Regions from separate parts of the Marinobacter sp. GH_1 genome, predicted to be linked through region 1. Evidence: riboswitches for the same ligand, from Rfam matches in the RefSeq annotation. Region 1 holds a riboswitch; each other region holds the start of a gene.
The links. A riboswitch is a leader RNA that binds a small molecule or an ion and turns the genes downstream of it on or off. The one in region 1 is predicted to bind cobalamin.
Positions count from the first base shown of each region.

Region 2: it holds a riboswitch for cobalamin, as region 1 does, so the genes downstream of both, ACNSOI_RS15375 (ribonucleoside triphosphate reductase) here and ACNSOI_RS19575 (ribonucleoside-diphosphate reductase subunit alpha) in region 1, are expected to answer to the same signal.
Region 3: it holds a riboswitch for cobalamin, as region 1 does, so the genes downstream of both, ACNSOI_RS01085 (TonB-dependent receptor plug domain-containing protein) here and ACNSOI_RS19575 (ribonucleoside-diphosphate reductase subunit alpha) in region 1, are expected to answer to the same signal.

Region 1 covers NZ_CP184460.1:4,273,327-4,278,519, forward strand. Annotated here, with positions in the region: gene ACNSOI_RS19570 (ribonucleotide-diphosphate reductase subunit beta) at 1-580, opposite strand, end outside; gene ACNSOI_RS19575 (ribonucleoside-diphosphate reductase subunit alpha) at 787-3,543, opposite strand; cobalamin riboswitch at 3,655-3,853, opposite strand; gene ACNSOI_RS19580 (DUF3047 domain-containing protein) at 4,036-4,695, shown strand; gene ACNSOI_RS19585 (FmdB family zinc ribbon protein) at 4,756-5,109, opposite strand; gene fmdA (formamidase) at 5,115-5,193, opposite strand, start outside.
Region 2 covers NZ_CP184460.1:3,375,038-3,380,230, forward strand. Annotated here, with positions in the region: gene ACNSOI_RS15365 (anaerobic ribonucleoside-triphosphate reductase activating protein) at 1-366, opposite strand, end outside; gene nrdD (anaerobic ribonucleoside-triphosphate reductase) at 368-514, opposite strand; partial or broken gene ACNSOI_RS15375 (ribonucleoside triphosphate reductase) at 507-2,258, opposite strand; cobalamin riboswitch at 2,408-2,611, opposite strand; gene ACNSOI_RS15380 (AraC family transcriptional regulator ligand-binding domain-containing protein) at 2,672-3,691, opposite strand; gene ACNSOI_RS15385 (acyl-CoA dehydrogenase family protein) at 3,820-4,944, shown strand; gene ACNSOI_RS15390 (acyl-CoA dehydrogenase family protein) at 4,941-5,193, shown strand, end outside.
Region 3 covers NZ_CP184460.1:244,261-249,453, reverse strand. Annotated here, with positions in the region: gene ACNSOI_RS01090 (cobalamin-binding protein) at 1-111, opposite strand, end outside; gene ACNSOI_RS01085 (TonB-dependent receptor plug domain-containing protein) at 146-2,008, opposite strand; cobalamin riboswitch at 2,147-2,364, opposite strand; gene ACNSOI_RS01080 (putative nucleotidyltransferase substrate binding domain-containing protein) at 2,485-4,362, shown strand; gene ACNSOI_RS01075 (3'-5' exonuclease) at 4,355-5,077, shown strand; gene ACNSOI_RS01070 (QsdR family transcriptional regulator) at 5,140-5,193, shown strand, end outside.

The DNA.
Region 1 (5,193 bases):
GGTAAGACATGATGAATTCCTGCAGGTCATCCGGGTTGCGCAGGTTCATGTCGGAACGCATGGCGGCGTCCAGCCGTCGGTTGGCAACCTGGATCTTGCCGTTGATTTCCGGCACCACGCGGTAGCGGTTGTAGATTTCGCTCTGGTCCAGGTTGAGGGTTTCGATGCAGTGCTGGTAGGTCCAGGTGTGCAGGGCTTCTTCGTACACCTGGCGGGCTTGGTAGATTTGCAGTTCCGGCGCGCTCATTTTCTCCATCACGGCCAGGCCGATGTTGCGCATGGCTAGGATGTCGGAGGTGGTGAGGTAGGCCAGTACGTTCTCGTACACGTGCTTTTCCGCCGGGCTCAGGCGGTGGTGGTAGTCGTGGACGTCCTGGGCCATGTTGACGTCCAGCGGGGTCCAGTGGTTTTTGTTGGCGTTCATGAAGTATTCCCAGGCCCAGGGGTACTTGAACGGCGCCAACTGGTTGATGTCGGTTTCGCCGTTGATGACGCGTTTGTCGTCTACGTTGACCGGCGCCGGGCCGGCGGTGGCAGCCGGCTTGTGTTCGGTTTTTGGTTCGTCGTCCCAATCTAGCATGTCTTTTACCTCGGAGTTCTTGGTCGCTTAGCCTGCTTTGCTTGGTGGTGGAACCGGTCTGGTCTGGCTTCCCAAAAACCGCCCGTGAACCCATCCCTGGGGGGCTTGGCTGTAGCCATCCATGGCTACAGACATTTTTGGGAAGCCAGACCAGCCCGGTTCTTCAGGCTGTGGAGTAATCGCTGCTTATTCGGCAAAGCCTATAGTTACTGACAGGCTTCGCAGTCTGGCTCGTCGATGCTGCACACTTGCGGCTGGGGTGCAGCCACCGGGGCGCTTTTTTCGGCGCCGGTAGCACCCAGGGAACGCAGGTAGTAGGTGGTTTTCAAACCGCGTTCCCAGGCCAACTGGTACAGAGCATCCAGTTTCTTGCCGCTGGGTTCAGCCATGTACAGGTTCAGGCTCTGGGCCTGGTCCAACCATTTCTGGCGTCTTGCCGCGGCCTCTACCAGCCATCTTGGGTCGATTTCGAAGGCGGTGGCGTAGCGGGCTTTCAGTACCGGTGGGATGCGGTCGATCTGCTGGACGCTGCCGTCGAAGTATTTGAGGTCGTTGACCATCACGTTGTCCCACAGGCCTTCGGCTTTAAGGTCGCGCACCAGGGAGGGATTGACCACGGTGAATTCGCCAGAGAGGTTCGATTTCACGAACAGGTTCTGGTACGCCGGTTCGATGGACTGAGACACACCGACGATGTTGGAGATGGTGGCGGTGGGGGCGATGGCCATGACGTTGCTGTTGCGCATGCCGTGTTTGGCAATCAGCTCGCGCACCGGTGTCCAGTCCAGGCGGCTGTTGGTGTTGAGCGACAGGTCCCCTTCCCGACGGTTCTCCTTTAACAGGTTGATGGAATCGATGGGTAGGATGCCTTGCTGCCAGAGGGAGCCTTCGTAGGTTTCATAGGCACCCCGTTCGCCGGCCAGGGTGGCGGAGGCGCGGATGGCGAAGTAGCTGAGTTGTTCCATGGCCACATCAGCAAACTCGACGGCTTCCGGGCTGGTGTAGGGCAGGCCCAGTTGGTAGAGGGCGTCCTGAAAGCCCATCAGGCCCAGGCCCACGGGGCGGTGTTTGAGGTTGGAGTTCTTCGCCTGGGGTACGGCGTAGAAGTTGATATCGATGACGTTATCGAGCATGCGAACGGCGGTGGTCACGGTGCGTTCCAGGCGCTGTACGTCCAGCTCGCCGTTGGCAATGTGGGCGGCCAGGTTGACCGAGCCCAGGTTGCATACGGCGATTTCGTCGGCGCTGGTGTTCAGGGTGATTTCGGTGCACAGGTTGGAGCTGTGCACGACGCCCTGGTGCTGCTGCGGCGAGCGCAGGTTGCAGGGGTCTTTGAAGGTGATCCATGGGTGGCCGGTTTCAAACAGCACGGTGAGCATTTTGCGCCACAGTTGTTTGGCAGGGATTTTCTTGAACAGTTTGATCTTGCCCTGCTCCGCCAGCGCTTCGTAATGCTCGTAGCGTTCCCGGAAGGCGTTGCCGTAAAGATCGTGCAGGTCTGGGGCATCGCTGGGGGAGAACAGGGTCCAGTCCCGGTCTTCACGCATGCGTTCGATCAGCAAATCCGGCACCCAGTTGGCGGTGTTCATATCGTGGGTGCGGCGGCGTTCGTCACCGGTGTTTTTGCGCAGCTCCAGGAATTCCTCGATGTCCAGGTGCCAGCTTTCCAGGTAGGCACACACTGCGCCCTTGCGCTTGCCGCCCTGGTTGACCGCCACGGCGGTGTCGTTGACCACTTTCAAAAACGGCACCACGCCCTGGCTCTGGCCGTTGGTACCTTTGATGTGGGAGCCCAGTGCACGTACTGGCGTCCAGTCGTTGCCCAGGCCGCCGGCCCATTTGGAGAGCAGCGCGTTATCCTTGATGGCGCCGTAGATACCTTCCAGGTCGTCCTGCACGGTGGTCAGGTAGCAGGAGGACAACTGGGAATGGCGGGTGCCGCTGTTGAACAGGGTGGGCGTGCTGGCCATGTAATCAAAGCTGGACAGCAGGTTATAGAATTCGATGGCGCGGGCGTTGGGGTCGTCTTCCCGCAGGGCCAGGCCCATGGCGACACGCATGAAGAACACCTGGGGCAGTTCCAGGCGGGCTTTGTTCCAGTGCAGGAAGTAGCGGTCGTACAGGGTTTGCAGGCCCAGGAAACCGAACTGGTGGTCACGCTCGGGGATGATGGCCGCACCCAGGCGTTCCAAGTCAAAGGCGGCCAGGGCTTCGTCCAGCAATTCGTAGCGGATACCGGCGTGGATGAACGCGCTCAGGGCCTGTGGATAAACCTCTGCCAGCGGCTGGTTGCGGGGCAGGTCCAGGGCCTCAGCCGCTTCCAGGCGAAGCTGTTCCAGCAACAGGCGGGCGGTGACGGCGCTGTAGTCCGGCTCTTGCTCGATACGGCCACGGGCCGTCATGATCAGGGCGGAGAGCACTTCGGTTTCCTCAATGCCGTCGTACAGGTTGCGCAGGGCTTCGTCGACCAGGGATTCGCCATCAATGCCCTCCAGGCCGGTGGCAGCCTGTTCTACCTGCAGTTTCATCAGGCCCAGGTCCAGAGGCGCCACGCTGCCGTCGGCTTTTTTCACGGTCAGGTGCGGGTGCGCTTCCATGGGTTCTTCGATGGCGCGCTTGCGGGCGTGCTCTTCCCGGTAGAGCACGTAAGCCCTGGCCACCTTTTGCTCTTCGGCCCGCATCAGGGCCAGTTCCACTTGGTCCTGAATGTCTTCAATATGCACTTTACCGCCGGCTTTCAGGCGCCGGCTGATGGCCTGCACCACCTGTTCGGTGACCCGATGCACGGCGTCGTTGATGCGGGCAGAGCCGGCGGCTTTATCGCCTTCCACGGCCAGGAACGCTTTGGTCACCGCCACACTGATTTTGGCAGGATTGAATCCAACCAGGGTGCCGTTGCGTTTAATAACTTGAAGGGATTGGGTATCGGTAGCCGGGGCTTCGGCCAGAGCGGTGGCAGACATCGTGTTCTCCTGAAGTCGCGTCAGATTCCATTTAGCCTTCGCGAATGCAGGAGCATACCGTGCCTTGTTTCAGGGCAGGGACAACCGATCTGCTCACCTTGAGTCGCGAAGGTGCAGTGCTGTTTCCCTGGCAGGTCTTCGGACTCAGGGGCGTGAACCTGTTGGTTCGGCCTTGCGTGGCGACTTCCCGGCGCTTACCAGTGTCTTGATGCCACGCTCGTTCCCCAATACCGCTGCGCGTCAGTTCCGGATTCTCACCGGATTCCCGACTACCTTTATGCCTGAAGTGATCAGAGAATGATCACAACATATGGTAGTCAACCAAGGATTTGGTCACTATATACGGACTAATAGCCACTGACAAGGCACTTTATCGCAGGCCCACTGTCTGCCATTGCAGTGGCCCGGAAACAAAAGGATAAGTCTATGAAGCGTTCATCACTGGCAGGCACTGCATGGGTGTTGGCTCTGCTATTGGCCAGCCCGTTACTGATGGCGCAGGAGTCTTTACTGCAACCCTTCTCCACCATGAGTTCATTATCCGATGGTTGGGAACCTCTGGAATTTCCCAGAATCGACCGGCACACGCGCTATGAGCTGGTCACGGACGACGGTGTTCAGGTGGTCAAGGCGACCGCTGATAACAGCGCCTCCGGCCTGATTGCCCGATTGTCGTTAGAACCCGGCGAATCGCTGATTCTGCGTTGGCAATGGAAGGTGTCCAATGTGTTCGACCAGGGCGATGCCCGGAAAAAGTCCGGCGACGACTACCCGGCGCGAATCTACGTGGCCTTTGAATTCCAGCCCGACAAGGCAGGATTCTTTGAACGGGCCAAGCGCAAAACCGTGGAGGTGATGTTTGGCGAGTCCCTGCCGGGTAATGCCCTGAACTACATCTGGGCCAACCGGTTGCCGGAGCAATCCATTGTCGCCAATGCCTTCACCGACCAGACCATGATGGTGGCGGTCAATTCCGGCCCGGAGCAAACCGGTGAGTGGGTCACGGTGGAACGGGATATTGTGGCAGATTACCGGGAAGCGTTCGGGGAGAATCCCCCGCGCATTGTTGGCGTGGCCATCATGTCGGATGCGGATAATACCGGTGAACGGGCAACAGCGTGGTATCGGGATCTGGTGCTTGAGAGGCCGTGAATTGTGGATCGAAAAAAGGCCCCGTATCGGGGCCAAACACGTGAAACGTCGAATCGGCTGTCAGTGGCTGATCATCCACGGGCGCATCGAGGGAAACATTTTCTTACCGTCCGCGGTATAGAACAGCATGGATTTGCCCGGCTTCGGTGAGCCGCAACCACAACTTCGGCTGTGTTCCTTGTCGTGTGCCCTGCGATCGGCAGTCGAGAACACTGGCTCGTGTTTTGAGCGCTCGTTCCGGTCCTGAGCCGATCGTTTGGCCGGGTCCATGGCGGCAATCTCCGGAGGCAGCACTATGACACGGGGTGACAGCGCCTGGCAGGTCGGGCACTCCGCCGGCTTGGCGCAGTCTTCCATGGTGGCCAGCTGGTGGAACAACCCGTGTTCCCGACATTTGTAGTCATACACAGGCATGGTGCTTACTCCTTGTCTTTCGAAAGGGGCACGTCCATACCGCCACTGACTTTCTTCTGTGGGCCATCAGCTGACGGGTTGATG
Region 2 (5,193 bases), 900 kb from region 1:
CACCCAGTCCAGCCAGGGCAACAGAGGTTCCAGCAGTTTCAGATGCGGGGCGCCGGTGTGCAGGCCGTTACGAAAACCCAGCTCGCGGGTTTGTTGCAGGGCGGGCAACAGCGCTTTCTGGATGGTGGGTTCGCCACCGCTGAATACCACGGCATCCAGTAAACCCTGCCGGCTTTTCAGGTGCTGGTGAGCTTTTTCCCAGGTTATTTTTTCGTCACCGGCTTCCAGTGGTATGAGATGAGGGTTATGGCAGTAATGGCAACGCCAGGGACAACCCTGCAGGAACAGGGTTGCCGCCAGGTGTTGCGGATAATCAACGGTGGAAAAGGCGGCCATGCCTCCAATCACCAGGTTATCCGCCGTCATTTCAACGCTCCCGGAAGTGGGTGCGTTCGCGATGCTCGGATTGCTTGCCTTTGTTAAAGGCTGAGACCGGGCGGTGGTAGCCCATTACCCGAGTCCACACTTCGCAGCGCTGGCGCTGGCTGTCACCGGGAAGTTTCTGGTTATCCATGCTGAACTCCTTCTTTGCTTTTTGGGGAAGTGCCGGCCGTTGCCAGCTGTGATAGCTGCCCGGCGAGCAACAGTTCGTCGCATTTCGGGCAGAATTCGTGTTCTCCGTTCAGATACCCGTGCACCGGGCAAATGGAGAAGGTGGGTGTGACCGTAATGTATGGCAGCCGGTAATTCTCCAGCACCGTTTTCACAAACCGGCCGCAGGTGGCGGCATCGCTGATGCGTTCACGCATATACAGGTGCAGCACCGTGCCGCCGGTGTAGCGGGTTTGCAGCTCATCCTGAAGATCCAGGGCTTCAAACGGGTCGTCGGTGTAGCCCACCGGAAGCTGGCTGGAATTGGTGTAATAGGGGGCATCCGGTGTACCTGCTTGCAGGATATCGGCAAACCGCTTCTGGTCTTCCTTGGCGAACCGATAGGTGGTGCCTTCGGCTGGGGTTGCTTCCAGATTATAGAGATGGCCGGTTTCTTCCTGGTATTGCTTCATCCGCTCCCGCACATGATCCAGTAGCTCCAGCGCAAAGGCCCGGCCCTTCTCGGTGCTGATATCTTCCTGATCACTGGTACAGTTGCGAATCATCTCGTTCAGGCCATTCACACCAATGGTGGAGAAATGGTTTCTCAGGGTACCCAGATAGCGTTTGGTATAGGGGAACAAGCCTTCCACCATCAGCCGGCCGATCTCCTGGCGCTTGGTCTCCAGGCTGTCCCGGGCCAGATCCATCAGCTCGTCCAGCCGGGCAAACAGTGCCGGCTTGTCACCTTTATAGAGGTAGCCCAGCCGGGCACAATTAACAGTGACCACCCCTAGGGAGCCGGTCTGTTCTGCTGAGCCGAACAGGCCATTGCCCCGCTTGAGCAGTTCCCGCAGGTCCAGCTGCAGACGGCAGCACATGGAGCGCACCATGTTGGGTTCCAGGTCCGAGTTGAGGAAATTCTGGAAGTACGGCAGGCCATAGCGGGCAGTCATCTCGAACAATCGCAGGGCGTTGTCCGATTCCCAGTTAAAATCCCGGGTGATGTTGTAGGTGGGAATCGGGAAGGTAAATACCCGGCCCTTGCTGTCACCTGCAGTCATTACCTCGATGTAGGCCTGGTTGATCAGGTCCATCTCGGCCTGCAGGTCGCCATAGCTGAACGGCATTTCCTCACCGGCGATAACCGGTATCTGTTCACGCAGGTCGTCCGGGCATACCCAGTCGAAGGTGATATTGGTGAACGGAGTCTGAGTGCCCCAGCGGGATGGCACGTTCAGGTTGTAGACAAATTCCTGGATACACTGGCGCACGGTGGCGTAATCCAGATTGTCCTTGCGGATAAACGGTGCCAGGTAGGTGTCGAAGGAGCTGAAGGCCTGGGCCCCAGCCCATTCGTTCTGCAGAGTACCGAGAAAGTTGACCATCTGGCCGATGGCACTTGAGAGGTGCTTTGGCGGGCCCGCCTCCACCTTGCCCGGCACGCCGTTCAGGCCCTCGTGCAGCAGCGTGCGCAAAGACCAGCCGGCACAGTAGCCGCTGAGCATGTCCAGGTCGTGGATGTGGAGGTCGGCTTCCCGGTGGGCCTGGCCAATTTCCGGGGTATACACCTCGTTCAGCCAGTAGTTGGCAATCACCTTGCCGGCAGTATTCAGAATCAGGCCACCGAGGGAGTAGCCCTGGTTGGCGTTGGCGTTCACCCGCCAGTCGCTGCGGTGCAGGTATTCACCAACAGTAGCGGAAATATCCAGCAAGGCCGGATCAACAGGGTGCGAGGTGGTGTGGGCAGACATCAGGTTCCTCCTGGAAGCGCGTCAGGTTGTCGCAATAGCTGCAGCAACGTTCGCGAATACAGGAGGCCAGGCGCGGGCGAGTGCCCGAGACATGATCAGCTGTTCACCCTGAGTCGCGAAGGTGCAGTGCTTGTGGTCCTGGCAGGTCTTCGGACTCAGGGGCGTGAGCCTTCCGGCTCTGCCTTACGTGGCGACTTCCCGGCTTGCGCCAGTGTCATCATGCCACGTTCGTTCCCCAATACCGCTGCGCGTCAGTTCCGGACTCTCACCGGATTCCTTGCCACAAACACAACATGTTGTGGCTTACCAAGACGAGAACACTATATACGCCGACAAATCTGGATTCAAGGAAATCCTGCAGGCTCTTGTCACTTTCACAGAATGGATTAAAAAGAGGGAGGCGGCACTCGGTAACCGCTTGGCGCCACGCCCTGCCATCGTTTGAATGCCTGGGAAAACGTAGAGGTATCACTGAACCCCAGCCGGATTGCAATGTCACTGATGGTCAGATCACTCTGCTGCAACAGCCGGCAGGCCTCAGCATTGCGGTACTGCTCTAACAGCTCCCGGAACGAGGCACCCTCCTGCTGCAAATGGCGCTTGAGGCTACGCTCACTCATAGCGAGATGTCGCGCCACTTCCGCCAGCACCGGCTTCTGCCAACGCCGGTCACGGAGAAACTGCTCAACCGCTGCTTTCACTCCGGCGTTAATCCGCCGATGCTGCATCAGTTGCCGGCACTGCTGCTCACACATGGCTGCCGTCACCGCATTGGCCTGGGGCAGACTGAGGCCCAGCAGGGACTTCGGGAACGCGGCTTCATTGCGGCTGGCACCATAATGAACCGGGCAGTTCAGGATCTGGGCAAAGGAGTCTCCCGGCATCTGGCTGCAAGCAAGCACCAGCCGCTCAATGTGGAAATCTTCGCCCACCAGCTCCCGAACCAGCAAGGCCGCGGCCACCATGTCCCGGGCCAGCACAAACTGGCTGATCTCCGGTTCCAGCGGTGCTGGCGTGAAACACAAAAACCCCTTACCGCCTTCTTCCCGGTAGCTGATACCACTGAACGCATAGGTCAGCGGCAGATAGTTCAGGGCCAGTGACAATGCCTGTGCTGCCGTGTTGCAGCACACCAGACCATAGCCCCACAAACCATAGGCAGAAAAGTGATAGCGATTGCCAAGAGCCGCCGCATGGCTTTGCGCATCCGGCACCTGAGCCAGAATGTTCGCGACCAGACGCAGCTCCTGGCGAGCCAGAATGTCGGTATTGGGATCGTTGAGGTCACCCTCGGCCAGCCCAGTTCCTGCCAGTAGCCGTGTCACACTGGCGCCCTGCGCCTGAAAGTAATCCACCATCAGCCGGGCACTGGTTATTCCGCGCCGATATTCATCGAAGTAGCTCATGGTATCGCTCCAGTCCGCAGGCATTTGGCCCGAAAACTAAAATTATTGACCCAGCCCCGCATTTGTTCCAGTCCGGAGTCAACGTAGTCTGAACCAAACCACAAAAACAATGATTACAGGTGCATAAAATGAGTCAAACCGCTGAAGACAGCGCAGACCTGGATCTATTTCTGGACGAAGCCAGGCGCTTTGTTCACAACCGCCTTCAGCCGGCGGTGTCACGTCACGAAACCCTGATTTCACCGCCACTACTGGCCGATATTACCCGCGAGGCCGCGAACCTCGGCCTGTTGCCCATGCCGGGGCAGGAAGCCGGCTATGGTCTTTGGGAGCAACCGGAGCAGGCTGCCAACACGGTCTTCAGCCTGGCTTTTCTGAAACTGACGGCCAGCATCAATGCCGGCGTCGCCTTCAGCTGGCACCGCTATGCACTCGCCGTCGCCGTTGCCCGTCACGCCAGCTTGAGCATCAGCAGCGAGCCCCTGGCCATCTCTCTGCAGCCAGGCGGTCATTATGGTTTGGCCCGGGGTGCCCTCGCCCGCTGGATTGCCAGTCAGCCCGGCGACGATGACCGGCATCTGCTGGCCGACTGGCTCGACTGGCGAAATCACCGTTGCTTGCTGCTGGCACCCGAAACCTGGACACAAGTGATCTTGCCCGTCTGGGAGAATGACACTGTGAACTGGCAGCTCTGCACCCGCGACCAGTTAATCTGCAAGGCGGCCGCACCCCAACACGGCCTGAACGAACTCGCCCTGTTTCCGATAAATGTTGGCGCAAAAGACAGCCTGACCGTTCCCTCCCCGGCCAACGAATACCCGGCTATCCTTGCAGCTGATGCCCTGGCACTGGCCAGCATAGCCAGCGGCATCAACCAGCATGGCTCTGCCCTGGCCCAGGATTACGCCAGCATTCGCCGCCAGGGCGGCACCATCATCCGCCAGCACCCGGCAGTTCAGCAGATGCTGTCGGATATAGCCCAGGCCCAGTGGCAGACAGACACACTGCTGCAGTCCCAGACCGACCCGGTCACTCAGCTGCACCTTGCCCAGGCCCTGATGATTCGACAACAGGCCCATATTCATTTAACCCACAGCGCCAATCAGGTGATGCAGGTGCATGGCGGCATTGGCTACATGCAGGATTGCGGCCCGGAAAAGTTGCTGAGAGACCAGAACACCCTGCGCATGATTGCCGGGGGCATCCGGGATATTCCACTGTTCATCAACGCCTGGCAGGAGACGTTACTGTGAGTACCCATCACCTTGTTGGCCACCTGCCGTCGGACCATGCCCTCGCCCCACACTGGCAGTTCGGCAAAATGCCAGCCATGGCCCGGGCCCTGGCTGACTATCGTCAGGACGACTTATGGGAAACCGATACCCGCAACCTGCCGGCCCCGCTGGCCAGGCTGCGACGCAGGGCCCGGGCTTTTGCCGAAACCCATATCGCCCCCCTCGCTCGGGAACTGGACCTTGCCCTCCACCTGCCGCCGGGAGAGT
Region 3 (5,193 bases), 300 kb from region 1:
TTCCGGCAGGCAGATATCACGATCCAGCGCGTCGCGGGCGCACAGGGGCTCTGCCAGCACCGGAAGGGATGCCAGCAGAAACGCGACCAGAAGGGTGAGCCGATGCAACATCACGAAATTGAATCACACCTCGCCTTGAGAGGAATTACCGGCCGAAGTCGTAACGTACCGATGCCATGTAGGTTCTGCCTGCAGCCAGATAATCAAACGTTTCAAAAAACGGAGGCGCGTCAATCGACCGACCACCCTGACTGGTAGCGTAGCGTCGATCCAGCACGTTATCGATTTTGACACTGGCCGACCAGCCCGGCAGGAAGTTCCAGGCGGCCCGCAGATCCAAGGTACCAAAGCCCGGTAACAAACTGGTGTTCGCCGCATCGTTGTAGCGATTGCCTTCTGCTACAAGGCTTCCACCCACTGACCACTGGGCGAACAGGCGATCAACATCCAGACGCAGGGTCTTGCTCGCCCTGCGTGGCAGGCGTGCACCGGTATCCCGGTTTTCGGTATCAGCGTAGGTCACCGCCGCCCCGATATCCCAGTCATCGGTCTGAAAGCCGGATGCCAATTCCACGCCGCGAATCCGGGCAGTCTCAACGTTCTCCATGGTGCCATCGAATGTTGCGGGGTCGAACACATAGGTGATCAACTCGTCGACGTCATTCTGGTACAACGCCACATCCCAGAACCAGGTGTCATATCGGCCGGAAAAACCAGCTTCAACCATCTGACCTTTCTCGGGATTCAGGTCTGGATTTCCGAAGTAACTGCCAAAATCGGACGGAATCTGGAGGTACAGGTCATTGAAGGTAGGGGCGCGGAACGAGGTCGCATAACTCAACCGAACCCGGTGCGAGCGGTCAAACTGGTGACCAAACGCAATACCACCCGTCTCTTCTTTACCGTAAGCCTCATTATCATCGAGGCGAAGACTGAGCATCAAATCACTGGCGCCGAAATTCAGTCGCCCCTGGCCGAACACCGCTGCGTTGGTTCGACTGTTCTCAGCGAATTCGTCACTGCCATCCACCTCATCAACCATCACCTCAGAGCCCAGGACCAGCTCATGTACGCCGGCTGTCAGGGTATTGTCCCAACGGGCGGATCGGGACAGGGTATTGTAGACACTGGGGAAGGAACCAAAGGTCTCCTGCTCATCTCTGGCTTCTGAGAACTGGATGCGGGTTCGCCAATAGTCACTGGCCACCGCTTCAACATAGAGACCCGCCGCACGGATCATGTAATCGGTATCACCGCCCTCAAACTCGGTGTTTCCCTCAGACTGAAACACCGTCACTCCGGCGCCGCCACCCTGCTCAAAACGATGGCTGACCTTGGCTAGACCACCAGCATTACGGAAACCTTTGTCATCGCCGCCAGCGCGAAGATTGGTGCCATCTGTATCCGAGTAAACCCCACTGGCAAGCAACGAGGTTTGCCCCGACCGGGCAGCAACGCCGGCAAAAGTTTCACGGGTGTTGTGGGAGCCACCAGAGAGTTCCGCCCAAGCCTGCTGGTTAGCCTTTGGCTCCAGCGTAAACGCCTGAACCACACCCCCGACCGCATCAGCACCATAGAGGGAGCTCTTGGCACCACGAACCAACTCAACACGCTCCATCAGTTCGGGCGGCATAAACTGCCAGGGTGGAATGCCGGCAGTGCCTGAACGCAGACGAATGCCATCCAATAGCAGAACCGTTCCGGAACTGCCCGCGCCGCGCAAAAACAGACTGGTGGTCTTGCCATAACTGCCATCGGACACCACGTTCACGCCAGGTTGGCCGCGCAACAGATCCCGGAACTCGGCCGGTTTTTGCCGCTCGATATCGGCTTGTTCAATCACCGTTACCGATGACAGGCTTTCGCCCACGGTTTTCGGCCCGAGCGTGGCCGTCACCACAATTGGATCAAGCTGTTCGGTTTGGTCAGAAGACTGGGCAGCCACCGCGAGGGGCAGGGCCATCATGGAAATGCCGGCAATAACGGCAGGAAACTTCAGGGTATGCATCGCTCTACTCCGACAACCGCGCGCACCCGCACGGGCTGACTCTTAAGGTTCAGGCTTAAGTTGCGGAACAGAAGGAAGGGCAGGCGGATGCGGTGTCAGGCTGGCCGAAATTCGCCCACCCAAGCAGCCCACCGCAACTCCGGGTGTTTTTTTCCAGGCCGGTCTCCGGGCTTGCAGGCAGAACGAATTCCGGGGCAATCACCTTCCCATGCCGTGGCACAGTGGCGCATCAGATTGCCGTTAACCTGCTTACCGTTGCGGGGGCAGCATCGGCCTTGCCTGATTGGGTCAGGCGCACCGATTTCCCGTTTCACCCATCGCGCTTTGCGACAGGCACCTGAAAAAGAGCCGCAAGGCTAACAACACCAGCCAAAGTGGTCAACGAGATCTAGCAAAAGGTTGCGTGGCCCCGGTGGATACACACTGCTATATTCATTCACTATCACATTTTTTTCGCTGACGGATCAGGGAGTTTTATGCAGGCCGAACTGTTGGACATCCGCAACCACATTGCCCAATACCCCCCGTTCAATGACATGCCTGAAGAACTTCTTGAACGAGTTGTCAGCGGTATTGAGGTGGTCTACTACCGCGCCGGCACCCAGATACTTGAACTCGGCCAGACCAATCATTGGCTCCACTATATCCGCAGCGGCGCCGTGGAGATTTTCCGCCGCTCCGGTGAACTGTATAACCGCGTAGGCGAGGGCGAAATCTTTGGCCAGTTCGGATTGATGATGAACAAGAAAGTCCGGTTCCCCGCCAAAGCCATCGAAGATTGCCTCATCTACAAGATTCCGGATACCACCTTTCAGCATCTGTGGGAAACCGACGAAAACTTTGCAGACTTTGTTGAGATTGAAGACCGCAGCCGACTGCGTTCGGCGGTTTCGCGTAGAGAGAAATCCAACGAACTGATGACCGCCAAGGTTACCCGCCTGATATCCCGGGAACCGGTTTCCGCTCCGACCACCGTTCGCCTGCAGGAAGCCGCCAGGATCATGACAGACAATGGCGTATCGGCGCTGCTGTTGATGGATGAAAGCGGCGAACGCCCGAAATTGCAGGGCATCATCACCGACCGGGATCTACGTACCCGTGCGGTTACCCATGCCCTGGCCTCGGAAACCCCGATCAGCGACATCATGTCGGAAGGACTGATCACTATCAGCGCCCGCTCCTTCATCTTCGAAGCCATGCTCACCATGCTCCACAACAACGTGCACCACCTGCCGGTGATGGAAGGCGACGAAGTGCGGGGCGTGATTGCGTTGTCAGACATCGTCAAGTATGAAAGCCAGAGCAGCCTGTACCTGGTCAGCAACATCTACCACCAGAACGACGTCAAAGGCCTGAAGAGAATCAGCCTGGAAGTCCGCGACAGCTTTGTACGCATGGTCAACGAAGACGCCAACTCCCACATGATCGGCAGCGCCATGGCCGGTATCGGTCGCAGCTTCAGCCAACGTCTGCTGGAACTGGGTGAAGAAAAACTCGGACCGCCACCGGTGCCCTACTGCTTCATGGCCCTGGGCTCCATGGCCCGGGATGAACAGCTGGTCGTTACCGACCAGGACAACGCCATGGTGCTGGACGACAGTTTCATACCTGAAGAGCACGATGAATATTTTCTGGCGCTGGCCAAGTTCGTGTCCGATGGCCTGGCCGAATGTGGTTACGCGTACTGCACCGGCGATATCATGGCCACCAACCCGAAATGGCGACAACCGCTGAGTGTCTGGAAAGGCTACTTCACCGACTGGATCGAAAACCCCAAGGCGGAAGCCCTGCTCAACAGCAATATCTTCTTCGACCTGGATGGCATTTACGGGCAAACCGACTTCACCGAACAGTTGAAAACCCTGATTGTACAGAAAGCCAGCGGCAGCCAGCGCTTCCTTACCTTCCTGGCCAGGAATGCCCTGAACCGAACACCACCGCTCGGCTTCTTCCGCACCTTCGTGCTCGAGGAAGACGGCAAGCAACAGAAAACGTTCAACCTCAAGCGTCGGGGCACAGCGCCATTATCGGATTTGATCCGCGTACATGCCCTGGGTTGTGGCAGCCGCTCCCAGAATTCCTTTGAACGACTAAAAGACATCGCCAAAACCAAGCTGTTGCTGGAAGACGATGCCGGCAACCTGCGAGACGCCCTGGAATTCATCTCCATTGTCCGCATCCGCCACCAGGCCCTGGCCATCGAAGAAGGCCGGGAGCCCGACAACAACGTACGCCCGGAAGACCTGTCCCCGTTCGAACGCAGTCATCTGAAAGACGCCTTCCAGATCGTCAGCAACGCCCAGAAGTTCCTGCGCTTCCGTTACAACGCCGGAGGAGCCACCAGGAATGTCTGACAGCATCAAAAGCGGAAACAGCAAACAGGACTGGCCAGACAACTACCGAAAAGCCGCGGAAAATGCGAAGGATGCCCGAATCCGAGCCTTCTACCAAGCCGGCTGCCCTGACCCGCAAACCCCCGTTGAAGAGGTGCCACTGGTCGCCCTCGACTTCGAAACCACAGGACTGGATGCCGACCGCCATTCCATCATCAGCATCGGCCTGGTCCCCTTTAACCTCGCCGGCATTCAACTCGGCAAAGCCTGGCACCAGATCGTCCGGCCGCAACTGCCGTTGCAGCAAGACACCGTCACCATCCACGGCATCACCCACAGCGAAATCGAACACGCCCCGGACCTTACCGACGTGCTCGACACCCTCTTCCATCACCTCAGCGGCCGAATCCCCGTGGTCCACTACCGCAACATCGAACGCCCCTTCCTGAACCGGGCCCTGCAGTGGCGCCTGAAAGAACAACTCCGCTTCCCGGTCATAGACACCATGGCAATCGAAGCCCACCTGCACCCCAACCGAAATCCCAGCCGTTGGCAAAAACTCATGGGCAAACAGCCCATCTCCATTCGCCTCGCCGACAGCCGAACCCGCTACGGCTTACCCCACTACGCCGGCCACAACGCCCTGATAGACGCCATCGCCACCGCCGAACTGTTCCAGGCCCAGGTGCAGCACCATTTCGGCACTGATACGCCTATTGGAGATCTCTGGGTCTGACCGCCATAGCCCCAAAGCTCTGCAACCGCTAGAATGACCCCACACCAACCAAAGAGCCCAAAGTGACCGAACAAATCACCAAAACCACCCCCCTGGACGCCTTCCGCCGTGCCAGA